Regions from separate parts of the Ligilactobacillus faecis genome, predicted to be linked through region 1. Evidence: predicted binding sites of a transcription regulator. Region 1 holds the regulator's gene; the other holds the start of a gene.

Region 1 (7,641 bases):
CGATGATGTTTGGGCTTCCTGCAGCTGCTTATGCGATGTATCGTTGTTTACCTAAGAAAAACCGGCAAAAAGATGGTGGTTTATATTTGAGTGGCGGATTGACTTCATTTCTAACGGGGATCACAGAACCGATCGAATATACTTTCTTGTTTGTAGCACCGTGGCTTTACGTTGTGCATGCCTTTTTAGACGGACTTTCATTTTACTTTGCTGATATTTTGAATATCCGGATCGGAAATTCATTTTCCGGTGGTTTTATCGATTTCCTCTTATTTGGGATCTTGCAAGGAAATGATAAAACCAATTGGTTCAAAGTAATTTTGTTTGGACTTGTCTGGGCTGTAGTTTATTATGTCGTTTTCACTTTTTGTATCAAACGCTTCAAAGTACCGATCCCAGGTCTCTTAGTAGAAGAAACTTCGGCAACCACAGAAGTTAAGCAAGGTGGATCTCTTCATGAAGAAGCCTTGACGATCTTAAATGCTCTTGGAGGTCCAGAAAATATTGAAACTGTTGCAGCTTGTGCAACGCGTTTGCGGGTCGCAGTCAAAGATAAAGCTAAAGTAGATCAAAAAACACTAAAAGATCTAGGAGCTGTAGCTGTCTTAGAAGTTGGGGGTGGCATTCAAGCCGTTTATGGTGGCAAAGCCGATCTGTATAGTCAAGAGCTCAATCAGATCTTAGGTAAAGGGGAGTAGCCACTACTTTTCAACAGAAAAGAAAGCTTATAGTGAGTTTAGTAGAAGTGTTTACGTGAAAATCAATTTTCTCGATCTTAAAACAAGAAAAGCGGTTATTTAGGCTTTGACCTAGATAACCGCTTTTTTTGATCCGAACACGATCGTGGCAAGAACTTTTGATAAACGAGATATTGATCAAAGTCAGGTAAGATCTCAGCTAGTTCGTGTGGCTGTGTGCGCTACCACAAATAGCCTATCGCACACTTTATTTTTTCTATAGGTGTTATATCATATTTGAATATATTTTTAGTAACAGTTAAACAAATCCTTTTTTTCTATTTTAAGAGTAGAAAAGCTTTTTTATTATATTTAAAAAGTCAGATATAATTAAAAGATTTTAACCATAATACAAGTTATTTTTAATATACAAAAAATTGTGCTAAAATCAGGGGTGAGAATAAGAATGAGGGGGTCTTAACATGCTTTTCTTTTTACGTCCAGCACCAGATGCTGACAAGAAAGTGCCACCTGAAAAAGTCAAGTCAAGCTATCTTTGGCACCAGACTGGGGTGATCTTAGCACTTTGTATCGGATATATCGGTTACTATATCATTCGCTTGATCTTTACGACTGAACAAAATGAGATCATGCGGCAGTATGGTTTTTCGACGGCACAGATCGGACTTATTTTATCTTGTTTTGGAATCGGTTACGGGATCTCGAAGCTTTTTATGGGGGCTTTAAGTGATAAAAGTAATACGATCCGCTATCTAGCGACTGGTCTGATCGTTTCAGCTCTTTTGAATTTTTGGCTGGGGTCAACGAGAAACCTCTATTTGATGATGGTCTTGATGTTAATCATGTCGATCGCTCAAGGGATGGGGGCCGCTGCTTGTCAACGGACGATCCAGCTGTGGTGGGGCAAAAAATGGCGCGGAACGGTCTTTTCGATCTGGTCATCGGCGCATAATGCTGGGGCCTTTGCCTGTGTTGCAGTCGTTCAACTTGCAACCTTTCTTTTCACTGGTTCGATCGCCGCTGTTTTTTATACGGCCTCAGTGGTCGCATTAGTGATCGCAGCGTTTATCTTGTGGGCAGGATCAGAACGTCCTGCTGCTGTGGGCTTGCCAAGTGTTGCTGAATATACAGGAGATGAAGTCGTTTTAGATGATGGTGAAGTTTCAGCAAGCGACCTGACAGAACTGCCTTTGCGTGCGGTATTTAGTAAGTATATTTTGAAAAATCCGCTCGTATGGGCGATCACATTGACCTCAATGTCACTTTATTTAGTTCGTTATGGTGTCATGAGTTGGATCCCAAGTTTTCTAGTGCAGTCTAAGGGCTTTTCTGAAGTATTTGCTAAATGGCTCGTGGGGATCTTTGAGTTAGCAGCTGTACCGGGTGTGATCTTATTAGGAGCCTTATCTGATCTATTAAAAGATCGCCGGGCCTTGGTTTGTTTAGGTTGTGTTTTAGGCCTTTTTCTATGTTTGACGACCTACTTTTTTAGTACTAATAAAACATTGATCGTAGTCGATCTGCTTGTTATGGGAACATTGATCTATGCACCGTTGACATTAGTCGGGTTAATGGTCAATGAAGTCGTTCCTAAATTTGCAGTTGGGTCATCAACTGGTTTTATGGGCTTTTTCCAGTATATTTTTGGTGAGACGCTAGCAACCGCTTTGATCGGGATCTTAGTTGCCCACTATGGTTGGGTCGCAAGTAATACGATCTTGTATGTAGCCACTGGTAGTGCTTTTGTATTATTGTTATATATTATGCGACATGAGAAAAAATTACGTCAAAGAGTTGAACATACCAATTCCTAGGTAAATATAGTTTCAAATTTTTTAAAGATGGTTAAATTTGTGTTAAACTTAAAATATGTTTAGCAAATAGAGAAGTGGGTGGTGGAGATGGTTTGTCAAAGATGTGGGGCTAAAGGTCTAACAGATCAAAAATTATGCCCTAAATGTCAGCAAAAAGAAGCCAAAGCCATGATCGCTCAGCCATCTAATAAGCTATTTGTAGCGACCAAATTGATCTTTAAAGATATTTTCCGCTATGGTAAAAGTTTACGGCGGGCAGATTATTGGTATGGCACTTTAGGGCTCTTTTTGCTTGATAGTTTAGTTTATCTGTTAGTTCGTAGCTTAGATCAAGTCAAATGGCATTTATATTTGACGCAAAGTTTTCGTGTGTTACATTTATTGTCGGAGCTGACGAGTTATTTATTTACATTGATGCTCGTAGTGACTTTTTTTGTCAGTTTATCAGCTCAAGTTAGACGGCTCCACGATGCTGGGATCGCTAGTGGATGGGTCTTATTAGGTTTCTTTCCCCTTACGTTACCGATCTTATTAGTCTTACTATGTCAACCAGCTAAAAAAGGTGAGAATACATATTTGACTGAAAAGCAAAATAGTGTAGGCGCAGCTTTTTACCGGATGAAAGGTGCGATCGTGTTAGTTTTATTAGTCACGAGTTTGTTAGTCTTGCTGACGACACAAACAGCTAAGCGTATGTTCTTTCAGTGGCAACTCGAACAGGCTTTTGAACAGTTACAGACAAAAGGTCCTGAATATTTAGAATAGAGACGAAACGACCAGAACTAGTAGGTCGTTTTTGTTATAATAAAAATGTAAGCGTATTCTAAAATGGAGGGATGGTCATGTTTAAATTGAGTGAGTTATATCAGATCGAAGATGCTTTAAAAACGAGTGAATGTTTGACCAGTTATGAAATATTTCAAGCTTTAAAAGAGTTACGACTCTACGGAGCGTGTACGTTACGTGATCTAGGTTCTGTAGAAGCTAAATTGGCGCGTCTCCCCTTTGTCAAGGTACGTCCGGTAGGGCGGGGCCATCTTAGTTTAGAAAGATGGTAAGGAAGTCTTTACTAAATGTTAAAGATATGATATTTTCATTAAAACATTATTTTTAATACAAGGGGGAAAACTTATGCATCCAAGAATCGCGATCCCAGCAGATACACTGATCGAAGCTACTAATATCATCAATGAAAGAAACGCACCTTTTGCACCGCGACCAGCGATCGAAGCGATCGTTAAATCAGGAGGCGCACCAGTCATTTTACCGAGTGTTGCGCCAAAATTTGTTGATGATTACATCGATCTTTTTGATGGGATCGTTTTTGCCGGGGGCTTTGACGTTGACCCAACTTTCTTTGGTGAAGAACCACATTTGAAGTTAGGCATGACCTATCGCAAACGAGATATTTTTGAGATCGCGCTTTTGAAACGCGCATATGAAAAGGGGAAAGCGATCTTAGGGATCTGTCGGGGGATGCAGTTGATCAACGTTGCTTTAGGCGGAACTGTCTACCAAGATCTTTCTGAAAATAAGACGATCTATGTCAAGCATTCACAAGATGCTCCTGGAAACTTACCGTCGCATCATGCAAACGTCAGCGAAGATAGTCGCTTGTACCAATTAGTCGGTAAGCGTCCATATATCAATTCACGCCATCACCAAGCCTTAAAAGATATCGCGCCAGGCTTAAAAGTCGTTGCTCGAGCAGACGATGGTGTTGTTGAAGCGATCGAATCAAGTGCAAGTGATCAGATCTTAGGGCTACAATGGCATCCAGAAAATATGTATAAACATTATACTGATTCGCAAAACATTTTTGCTGATCTGATCGCGCGGGCTAACAAAGTCGCTCAAAATAATTAGTTCTTTTCAACAAAAGACTTTTATCTTCTCCTAAAAAGTAATATAATGATAGTTGTTTCCGGGAAATAGCTCAGTTTGGTAGAGCGCTACGTTCGGGACGTAGAGGTCGCAAGTTCAAATCCTGTTTTCCCGATCAACTAGCATAAAGTAGGGTCATGGTAAGGCATGACTCTTTTTGTGCTTGTTTGAGAAATTTGCGCTAATTCATTGCCAACAAAGGGCGAGAAAGTTTATAATAATAGTCAAAGTTAGTCAAACAGATCAAGGATAGGTTTTATGCAAAATCGTAATATTTCCGATATCATCGAAAGATATTTGAAGAGCATATTAGCAGACTCATCGAAGATCGAGATCAAACGCTCGGAAGTGGCTGATCAATTTGATTGTGTACCATCACAGATCAATTATGTGATCAAGACGCGTTTTACCTTACAAAATGGCTATCTAGTCGAAAGTAAACGCGGTGGTGGAGGTTATATTCGGATCGCCAAAGTCAACTTGATCAGTGATCCGAACCTCTTAGATGAGCTGATCGAATATGTTGGCGAAAGTATTAATGAAACAAAGGCATTTCAAATCATTCAAACGCTTTATGAAAATGAGTTATTGACGCATAAAGAGGCACATTTAGTTGCGTCAGCGATCGAAAAAAGTACGCTCGCATTATCTGACATAGCCTTAGAGGATGCGATCCGCGCAAAGATCTTGCGCAGTATTTTAAATCGTTTACGCTGTGCCGACCATTAAATAGAAAGAGGGGGATCTGATGGATTCAACATCTTATACACCAAGTGCGAATCGCGTACTGTTACTTGCACAAGAACAAGCAAATTATTTCAAACACCAAGCGATCGGAACGGAGCATTTGTTATTAGCATTAGCTCTGGAAGAAAATGGTGTTGCAGGTGAAGTATTGAAACAAGCGTTGATCAGCGCCGTTGATATTCGCGAAGAGATCGAACGCTTGGCTGGGTACGGAACTTTAAGACGTCAAGCCCCTGATAGTTATCTCCCATATTCGCCGAAGACAAAAGCGGTGCTAAACGAAGCTTTGCGCCAAGCAATGATGATGGGTTCCTCCAAGATCGGGACAGAGCACATCTTATTAGCTTTATTGAGCGATGAGACGCTCTTGTCTTCCCGGATCATTTACAGTTTAAATAGTGATATTCGGACGTTGCGTCAGTTATTATTACGCCAACTTGGTGTGACTGATCGCCAACGTCAAAGAATGGCAAAACGTGCTAATGAAGAAAAACACCGTTCCAAAACTGAGACGCTTGATGGCTTAGCACGGGATATGACGGCGATCGCCAAGGAAAAAGCGATCGATCCTGTCATCGGACGTGAAAACGAAGTCAAACGAGTCATCCAAGTTTTGAGTCGACGCACTAAAAACAATCCTGTCTTGTTAGGTGAACCAGGGGTCGGGAAGACTGCGGTAGCTGAAGGCCTAGCGCAAGCGATCGTTTCAGGCGATGTCCCTGAGAACTTACAGTCAAAACGCTTGATGATGCTTGATATGGGCTCACTTGTAGCTGGCACAAAATATCGCGGTGAATTTGAGGATCGTTTGAAGAAGATCTTAGAAGAAGTCTACCACGATGGCAATGTGATCTTATTTATCGATGAGATGCACACGTTGATCGGGGCTGGTGGCGCTGAAGGCGCGATCGACGCTTCTAATATTTTAAAACCAGCGTTAGCTCGAGGCGAAGTTCAAGTGATCGGAGCAACGACTTTAGATGAATACCAAAAGTATGTTGAATCTGATCCTGCTTTAGAACGCCGCTTTGCGACGATCATGGTCGATGAACCTGATCAAGCTCAAACGTTTGAGATCTTACAAGGGGTCCGTCCTCGTTATGAAGAACACCATAAAGTCAAGATCAGTGATGAAGCGCTCGATGCCGCCGTCAAATTGAGTACGCGCTATATCACGAAACGTTTCTTACCAGATAAGGCGATCGATCTGATGGATGAAGCGGCCGCGCGGTTAAGGATCGTCAATGCAGAAAAGAGCAACCAACTTTCACGCTCGCGGGCTAAGCTAAAAGACCTCGAAACTGAGTATGAAGCTGAGATCGTGGCAGAAAACTTCGATGAAGCAGCTCTTTTACGCAAGAAAGTCTTAAAGTTGCGCGAAAAGATCGAAAAATTGAATGCGCAACATGCTGAAAAAGAAGCCAAGAAAGAATACGAAGCAACAGTCACTGAAGAAGATGTCGCTGCTGTTGTGTCTGAATGGACAGGAGTTCCAGTCACACAATTGACGAAGACTGAAAGTCAACGTTTAGTCGGCTTAGAAAAGATCTTGCACCAACGGGTCGTTGGGCAAGAAGAAGCGATCAGCTCGATCTCAAAAGCGATCCGGCGCTCGCGGAGCGGCTTAAGTGACCCGACTCGTCCGATCGGCTCCTTTATGTTCTTAGGACCAACCGGGGTCGGTAAGACTGAGCTGGCTAAAGCTTTAGCCGAAGCGATGTTTGGTTCAGAAGACGCGATGATCCGGGTCGACATGAGTGAGTATATGGAAAAATACTCAACGAGTCGGTTAGTCGGTGCTCCTCCAGGTTACGTCGGTTATGATGAAGGCGGGCAACTTTCTGAAAAAGTCAGAAATAAGCCTTACTCTGTCGTATTACTAGACGAAGTCGAAAAAGCTCACCCAGATGTTTTCAACATCTTGTTACAAGTGTTAGATGATGGTTATTTGACAGATTCTAAAGGGCGGAAAGTCAACTTTAGAAATACGATCATCATCATGACTTCAAACTTAGGGGCGACAGCTTTACGCGATGAAAAATCAGTTGGTTTTGGCGCTGGCAATGTGATCGATGATTATGCAGCTATGTCAGCTAAGATCCGCGAATCGTTGAAGAAGAGCTTCAAACCAGAATTTTTGAACCGGATCGATGAAGTTGTGATCTTCCACTCGCTTGAAAAAGACGAATTACATCAGATCGTCAAGTTGATGGCCAAAGATATCGTTAAGCGCGTGGCTGAGAAGAACGTAAAATTAAAGATCACCCCAGCAGCGATCGATGTTGTTGCTAAAGCTGGCTTTGATCCGGAATACGGTGCGCGGCCGATCAGACGGGCTTTACAAAACGAGATCGAAGACCGCTTGAGTGAAGCTTTACTAGAAGGCAAGATCGTTACAGGTTCTACTGTGACAGTTGGAGCTAAGAAAGGTAAGATCACTTTAACGATCAAAGATCCCGTGACAGAGCCTAAAGTTGAAAAAGTGAAAAATTAATGAT
Region 2 (7,641 bases), 630 kb from region 1:
GAAACGGATCAATGATAGTCAAACGATCGTTACGCAAACTGCAAAATTGATCGAGTTATTACAAAAAAAGCAGACGGAGAAGTCAATCATTTAAGGGAGGCCTCTATTTTGGCAGAAGAGAAGAAAAATACAAACCTTGACGAAATAGCATATCGTAAAGCTTTACGGGAATTATTACAAGAATATAAGGCAAAAAAAGAGATCAGATATGATGAATTGACTGATAAGATGGCGACTCCATTTCATCTCGATGCTGATCAAATGGATGCTTTGATCGCACGTGTTGAAGATGCTGGGATCTCCGTTGTTGATGAAAATGGTGACCCAAGTGCTTTAAGTTTGAAAAAAGCAAGTAGCGAAGAAAAAGAACTTTCTAAAAGTGATCTCTCTGCTCCTTCTGGGGTCAAGATCAACGATCCTGTACGGATGTATCTAAAAGAGATCGGTCGGGTGAACCTATTGACAGCTGACGAAGAAGTGGCTCTTGCTTTACGGATCGAAGAGGGCGATGAAGAAGCTAAGCAACGTTTGGCTGAGGCTAACTTACGCTTAGTTGTTTCGATCGCGAAACGTTATGTTGGTCGAGGCATGTCATTTCTTGATCTGATCCAAGAAGGAAATATGGGTCTGATGAAGGCCGTCGAGAAATTTGATTATCGGAAAGGTTTCAAATTCTCAACTTATGCGACATGGTGGATCAGGCAAGCGATCACCCGTGCGATCGCTGATCAAGCGCGGACGATCCGGATCCCAGTTCATATGGTCGAAACGATCAATAAATTGATCCGGATCCAACGTCAAATGTTGCAAGACTTAGGACGTGAGCCGATCCCAGAAGAGATCGGTGCTGAGATGAACATGCCGACTGAAAAAGTGCGTGAGATCTTAAAGATCGCACAAGAACCAGTTTCATTAGAAACACCGATCGGTGAAGAAGATGATTCACATTTAGGTGATTTTATCGAAGACCAAGATGCGACTAGCCCAGCCGAGCATGCAGCCTATGAACTTTTAAAAGAACAGATCGAAAGTGTCTTAGATACGTTGACTGATCGCGAAGAAAATGTTTTACGTTTACGCTTTGGACTTGATGATGGACGCACACGGACTTTAGAAGAAGTAGGTAAAGTCTTTGGTGTTACACGTGAAAGGATCCGTCAGATCGAAGCTAAAGCTTTGCGCAAACTGCGCCATCCATCGCGTTCTAAACAATTAAAAGATTTCTTAGAATAAACTTAAAAGCTTTGGTACAGGCCAAAGCTTTTTTATATACCTAAAAGACCGCTGAACGCGCTTCGGATCGGCAAGTCAGCATTTGACCTTGCTATCTTAGAGCCGATAATAGATAATTGAATATAGTTAGAGAATTTTAGTTGAGGTGGTTTGATTTGGACGCACATCATTTATCAAAGCGTTTATTGAATGTAGCAAAATTAGTTCCTAAAGGAGCACGATTAGCTGATATTGGCTCAGATCATGCGTATTTACCGGCCTATTTAGCTTTAAAAGGACAGATCGAATTTGCAGTTGCAGGTGAAGTTGTCAAAGGACCATTCCAAAACGCTCAGCAAGTCGTCAGAGCGCAAGGCTTAAATGAACAGATCGCTGTTCGTTTAGCTGATGGTCTAGCTGCGATCGAAGCTAGTGACCAGATCGATACGATCACGATCTGTGGGATGGGAGGCACTTTGATCTGCGATATATTGGAAAAAGGTAAAGATAAATTAGTCGAACATCCTTTTTTGATCTTGCAACCAAATGTGGGCGAAAAAAATGTCAGAAATTGGCTCGACACTAATGGTTATACGCTTGTAAATGAGATGATCATGGAAGAAGATGGACATATTTATGAGATCATAGCTGCAAAGTATACTGCTACAAAGCCAGTTTTAACAGATAAAGAGGCTATTTTTGGACCATATTTGTTGAATGAACGTGCAAATGCTTTTGTTAAAAAATGGCAAAAAGAGATCGCTAAAAGTGAAACCGTCTTAGCGCAGTTGACAAAAGCTAAAGATGTTCCAGTCGCAAAGAAACAGGCACTTGAAGCCAAAATCGAGCAGATCGAAGGTGTTTTGAATGGTAAAAGTTAAAGAGATCGTCCAAAGATTTGAAAAGTTTGCGCCCAAAGAGATCGCTGAAAAAAACGATCCGATCGGGTTGCAACTAGGTAGTTTAGAACAAGAAGTCACTAAGATGATGGTCACCTTAGATGTTCGCCCTGAAGTCGTTACTGAAGCGATCGCAAACCAAGTCGATTTTATCTTTGCGCATCATCCAGCGCTGTTTATTCCGATCAAAAGTTTTGATCTAGCTGACCCGCAAAATGCGATGTATGCTGAATTGATCAAACACGGGATCACAGTTTATGCAGCGCATACGAATTTAGATAACGCTAATGGAGGCATGAATGATTGGTTAGCTAAAGCACTAGGGCTCAGTCAAACTACTAGTTTATTGCCAACACGAGAACAGACTTGGTATAAATTAGCTGTTTTTACCCCACTTGAAGCAGCTAAAGCAATGCGTCAAGCTTTAGCTAAAGCTGGGGCAGGGTATTTAGGTGACTATGCAGGTTGTTCCTACTCATTAACTGGTACAGGACGTTTTTTACCAGAAGCTGGAGCTACGCCTTATATTGGCACAGTCGGTGAATTTACAGAAGTCAAAGAAGAAAAGATCGAAGTCGTTTTTCCAGGTGAGATAAAGGATAATGTTTTACGAGCGATGCGAGCTAACCATCCTTATGAAGAGATCGCTTTTGATCTTTATCAAGTTGAAGGCTTAGGTCAAAAGACAGGGATGGGGCGGATCGGAATGCTACCCAAACCGATGCCTTTGATGGATTACGTTGCTTTTTGTAAAGAACGTTTAAATTTAAAAGGCTTGCGCTTAGTTGCTAAAGATCAAACTAAATTAGTTCAAAGAGTTGCCGTTTTAGGAGGCTCAGGAGCTAAATTTTATCCATTTGCGCTAAAAAAAGGGGCCGATGTATATGTGACAGGTGATGTTTCTTATCATACCGCACATGACATGTATGAGACTGGCTTAGCGGTGATCGATCCTGGACATCACTTTGAAGCGATCTGTAAACCACATTTACAAACATTGTTCACTAAGTGGCAAGCAGAAAATAACTGGGGGATCGAAGTGATCGCTTCACGATTAACGACTGATCCATTTGAATATATTTAAAAAGAAGGGTGAGTTTAAATGAGCAAGTATGAAAATCTAGTACCACGTTTTTTAAAATATGTGAAAAAAGAAACACGTTCAGACGCGACTTCAACGACGATCCCGTCAACTAAAAGTCAAGTTGAATTTGCTAAGGAGCTAGCTAAAGAACTAAGTGAGCTTGGACTAGCAAATGTGCGGATCGATCCTAATAATGGCTATGTTTTAGCTGTTTTGCCAAGTAATCTGCCAGCAGGTAAGAAAGCTAAAAAAATCGGTTTTTTAGCCCATATGGATACAGCTAATTTTAATGCAACAAATGTTTCACCTCAGATCGTCAAAGCATATGATGGGCGTAGCGAGATCAAGTTAGATGCTGCGGGTGAGTATGTATTGTCACCTGCTGAATTTCCAAGTTTGAAAAAGTATGCTGGTCATGATCTGATCACAACTGATGGAACGACATTACTTGGGGCCGATGATAAAGCAGGAGTAGCTGAGGTGATCACTGCAGTGGAATATTTACTTGCTCATCCTGAGATCGAACATGGCGATGTAATGATCGGGATCGGGCCAGATGAAGAGATCGGAACAGGGGCACTCAAATTTGACGTAGACGATTTTGGAGCTGAGATCGCTTATACTGTTGACGGAGGACCGCTTGGTGAACTTGAATATGAGACTTTCAACGCTGCGCAAGCTAAACTTGAATTTATCGGGAAAAATGTGCACCCAGCTACCGCTAAAGGGATCATGGTCAATGCGTTACAACTGGCGATCGATCTTCATGAAATGTTGCCTAAAGACGAAGTTCCTGAAAAAACATCTGGGCGCGAAGGATTCTTTCATTTAGAAGAATTGAGCGGGACAGTTGATCATGCTAGTTCAAGCTATATCATTCGAGATCATGATCACGCAAAATTTGAACAACGGAAACGTTTGATGCAAGAAAATGTCGCGCAAATCAATCAAGCACTAGGGACAGAGCGGATCAAATTAGAGCTAAAAGATCAATATTATAATATGCGTGACGTGATCGAAAAAGATATGACAGTAGTTGAACTTGCTAAGCAAGCAATGCAGAATTTAGGGATCACTCCAGTCATTTATCCAGTTCGGGGTGGTACTGATGGTTCAACGATCTCATTTAAAGGTCTGCCAACGCCAAATATTTTTGCTGGAGGCGAAAATATGCACGCGCGCTATGAATATGTTTCGACACAAGTTATGGAACAAGCTGTAGCAGTGATCTTAGAGATCATTTCACTGGCAGTTCGGTGATCTGTGGCTGAGTGCTCGCTTGTTGGCCCAAAGATACTGAGATATGATCAAGATTCGTAAGAAAGATCAAATGTGAGGCGAATATATTTGCCGTCAAAAGTAGGGCCTTTTGATAGCAATAATGGTAAATAAGATCAAGAAAGGAAAAGCTATATTTCTTTCTAAAAATGTGCTCATTTATTATAAATAAGTATGTTTATTCACATTTTATATAGCAGGCAAAGAAGACGATGAATGATGAAAATAATTTTACGACAGCAGTCCAAGATGCTTTAGGACAAGCACAACAGATCGCGATCACCCGTAAAAATCAAGCGATCGATGTGAGCCACCTATTTAAATTTTTAGTGCAACCAGGTGAACTAGTCGCTGATATTTATAAAAGGGCTGGCATTGATCTAAATGGATTTGAGCAAAAGATCGATCAAATTTTAGCTGAGCAACCTGTTTTGACTGGTAATGTGAGCTATGGTCAAACTTTTAGCCAAAAGTTGTTACAACTTTTACGGGATGCAGATGAGATCAAAAAACAGTTTGCTGACGAATATATTGCCTTAGATACTCTTGTTTTAGCTTTGATGAAGCAAACTTATGATCCATTAGTCAAATTTTTAACAGAACACAAGATCACTGCTAAAAAGTTAGAAGAAGTTGTTGTTCAATTGCGCAATGGTGAGAAAGTAACTTCTAAAAATCAAGAAGAGCAATATAAGGCTTTAGAAAAATACGGGATCGATCTAGTCAAACAAGTCAAAAAAGGTAAGCAAGATCCGATCATCGGACGCGATGATGAGATCCGCGATGTAATCCGGATCTTATCACGCAAAACCAAAAATAATCCTGTGTTGCTTGGAGAACCTGGGGTCGGCAAGACGGCGATCATTGAAGGCTTGGCGCAACGGATCGTTTCACGCGATGTTCCAGATAATTTGAAAGATAAGACGATCTTTTCACTTGATATGGGAGCTTTGATCGCAGGTGCTAAGTATCGTGGTGAATTTGAAGAACGATTGAAAGCTGTTTTAAAAGAAGTCGCTAAAAGTGAAGGTCAGATCATCTTATTTATCGATGAGATCCATAATATCGTTGGTGCAGGTAAAACCGAGGGAAGTATGGATGCGGGGAATCTCTTGAAACCAATGCTTGCCCGAGGAGAATTGCACTTGATCGGGGCGACGACGTTAGATGAATATCGTGAATATTTAGAAAAAGACAAAGCACTTGAACGGCGTTTTCAAAAAGTTTTAGTTAAAGAGCCAAGTGTCACTGAGACGATCTCGATCTTGCGTGGTTTAAAAGAACGGTATGAAACACACCACGGAGTACGGATCCATGATAATGCGTTAGTCGCAGCAGCAACATTATCTGACCGTTACATCACTGATCGCTATTTGCCAGATAAAGCGATCGATCTAGTCGATGAAGCTTGTGCTGAGATCAGAGTTGAGATGAATTCGATGCCAACTGAACTTGATCAAGTCACGCGTGAATTGATGCGTAAAGAAGTTGAAGAAGCTGCTTTGAAAAAGGAAAGCGACTCAGCCTCTAAAAAAAGATTAGCAGAGATGCAAAGCGAGTTAGCTGATTTAAGAGAGCAAGCAAATCAATTAAAGATGCGGTGGGAAAGTGAACGCGAAAGTATTCAAAAAGTTAGTGATAAAAAGGCTGAGCTTGATCACGCTAAGCAAGAATTGCAAACAGCTGAGAGTGACTATGAACTTGAAAAAGCAGCTAAGTTACAGTATGGAGTGATCCCAAAACTCGAACAAGAGCTAGCCACACTTGAAAATGAGAAAAAGCCTGCGCATCTCTTAGTTGAAGAATCAGTTACTGACGATGAGATCGCTTCAGTTGTCAGTCGTTTGACAGGGATCCCAGTCAACAAGATCGTTCAAGGTGAAAGAGAAAAACTGTTACACCTTGATGAAAAGTTACACCAACGTGTGATCGGACAAGACGAAGCAGTCAAAGCTGTTTCAGATGCTGTCTTACGTTCGCGCGCCGGTCTACAAGATCCATCTAAACCGTTAGGCTCTTTTATGTTTTTAGGACCAACTGGGGTCGGGAAAACGGAATTAGCTAAAGCGTTAGCTGAAGATCTCTTTGATTCAGAAAAGCATATGGTGCGGATCGACATGTCTGAATATATGGAAAAAGCTTCGATCTCACGGCTAGTAGGAGCAGCACCTGGGTACATCGGCTATGAAGAAGGCGGCCAATTGACAGAGGCTGTGCGCCGAGATCCTTATACGATCGTGTTATTTGATGAGATCGAAAAAGCGCATCCCGATGTTTTCAATTTGTTACTACAAGTTTTAGATGACGGACGTTTGACAGATGGTCAAGGGCGGACAGTTGATTTTAGAAATACGATCTTGATCTTGACTTCTAATTTAGGTTCAGAATTGCTTTTAAATGATGCCTCAACTGATGGTCAGATCTCAGATAAAACTAAAGAGCAAGTTTTAAAGATCGCTCAAGCACACTTTAAACCTGAGTTTTTAAATCGGATCGATGATATCATCATGTTCACACCGTTGGATCTTTTAGCCGTGACTGAGATCGTGACAAAATTTATCGAACGTTTGACGAAACGTTTAGCTGATCAAGAGATCAAATTAGTTTTAAGTGATGAATTGAAGGCGTGGATCGCAAAAAATGGTTACGATCCAGCTTATGGTGCGCGTCCATTACAGCGTTTCATCACAGAAAAGATCGAGACTCCACTTGCTAAAGCTTTGATCGCTGGGCAGATCATGCCTCATTCTGAGGTCTTATTAAAACTTGCTGGTGATCAAGTCGCTTTTGAGACAAAGGATCTTATCCAAAAATAGATGTAAAAAAGATCATTCGAGAGTAGAATGATCTTTTTTACATCTAAGAAAAAACTGTACGAATTTGTCGTACAGTTGAAAAATTATTTGCTATCACTAGTCTTTGTAGGGCTTTTGATGAAAGGAGTCAAACAGTTGACTGCGATCCAACCAGCAACCATGGCGATCAAGCCACTTGAGAGTGGTTCAAATGTACTTCCTGAAAGTGCTGAAAGGATATAACCGATAACTTCACCATAAATAAACCCCCAAAAGAGGATCGTAAGTTGTTTTGCCATTGCTAACACCTCGCATTCACATTAAGTAGTGTAGCACATTTATGGGTGATTTGCACAAATAAATAGGACTAAAT

Evidence for each region. The regulator CtsR, encoded in region 1, represses protease genes until heat stress. The targets are predictions, from matches to a motif close to TTGGTCAAAAAAGGTCAAANA.
Region 2: clpB (ATP-dependent chaperone ClpB) is a predicted target of CtsR. The motif match lies at 4,586-4,606, and genes of this name have one in related genera.

What each region holds. Positions count from the first base shown of each region.
Region 1 covers NZ_CP123639.1:428,342-435,982, reverse strand. Annotated here, with positions in the region: gene QFX10_RS02365 (PTS transporter subunit EIIC) at 1-698, shown strand, start outside; gene QFX10_RS02360 (MFS transporter) at 1,160-2,512, shown strand; gene QFX10_RS02355 (DUF805 domain-containing protein) at 2,600-3,277, shown strand; gene QFX10_RS02350 (hypothetical protein) at 3,355-3,570, shown strand; gene QFX10_RS02345 (gamma-glutamyl-gamma-aminobutyrate hydrolase family protein) at 3,644-4,378, shown strand; tRNA gene QFX10_RS02340 (tRNA-Pro) at 4,438-4,511, shown strand; gene QFX10_RS02335 (CtsR family transcriptional regulator) at 4,655-5,125, shown strand; gene QFX10_RS02330 (ATP-dependent Clp protease ATP-binding subunit) at 5,145-7,637, shown strand.
Region 2 covers NZ_CP123639.1:2,180,251-2,187,891, reverse strand. Annotated here, with positions in the region: gene dnaG (DNA primase) at 1-94, shown strand, start outside; gene rpoD (RNA polymerase sigma factor RpoD) at 109-1,233, shown strand; gene QFX10_RS09970 (tRNA (adenine(22)-N(1))-methyltransferase) at 1,389-2,093, shown strand; gene QFX10_RS09965 (Nif3-like dinuclear metal center hexameric protein) at 2,080-3,195, shown strand; gene pepT (peptidase T) at 3,214-4,455, shown strand; gene clpB (ATP-dependent chaperone ClpB) at 4,686-7,289, shown strand; gene QFX10_RS09950 (YjzD family protein) at 7,373-7,567, opposite strand.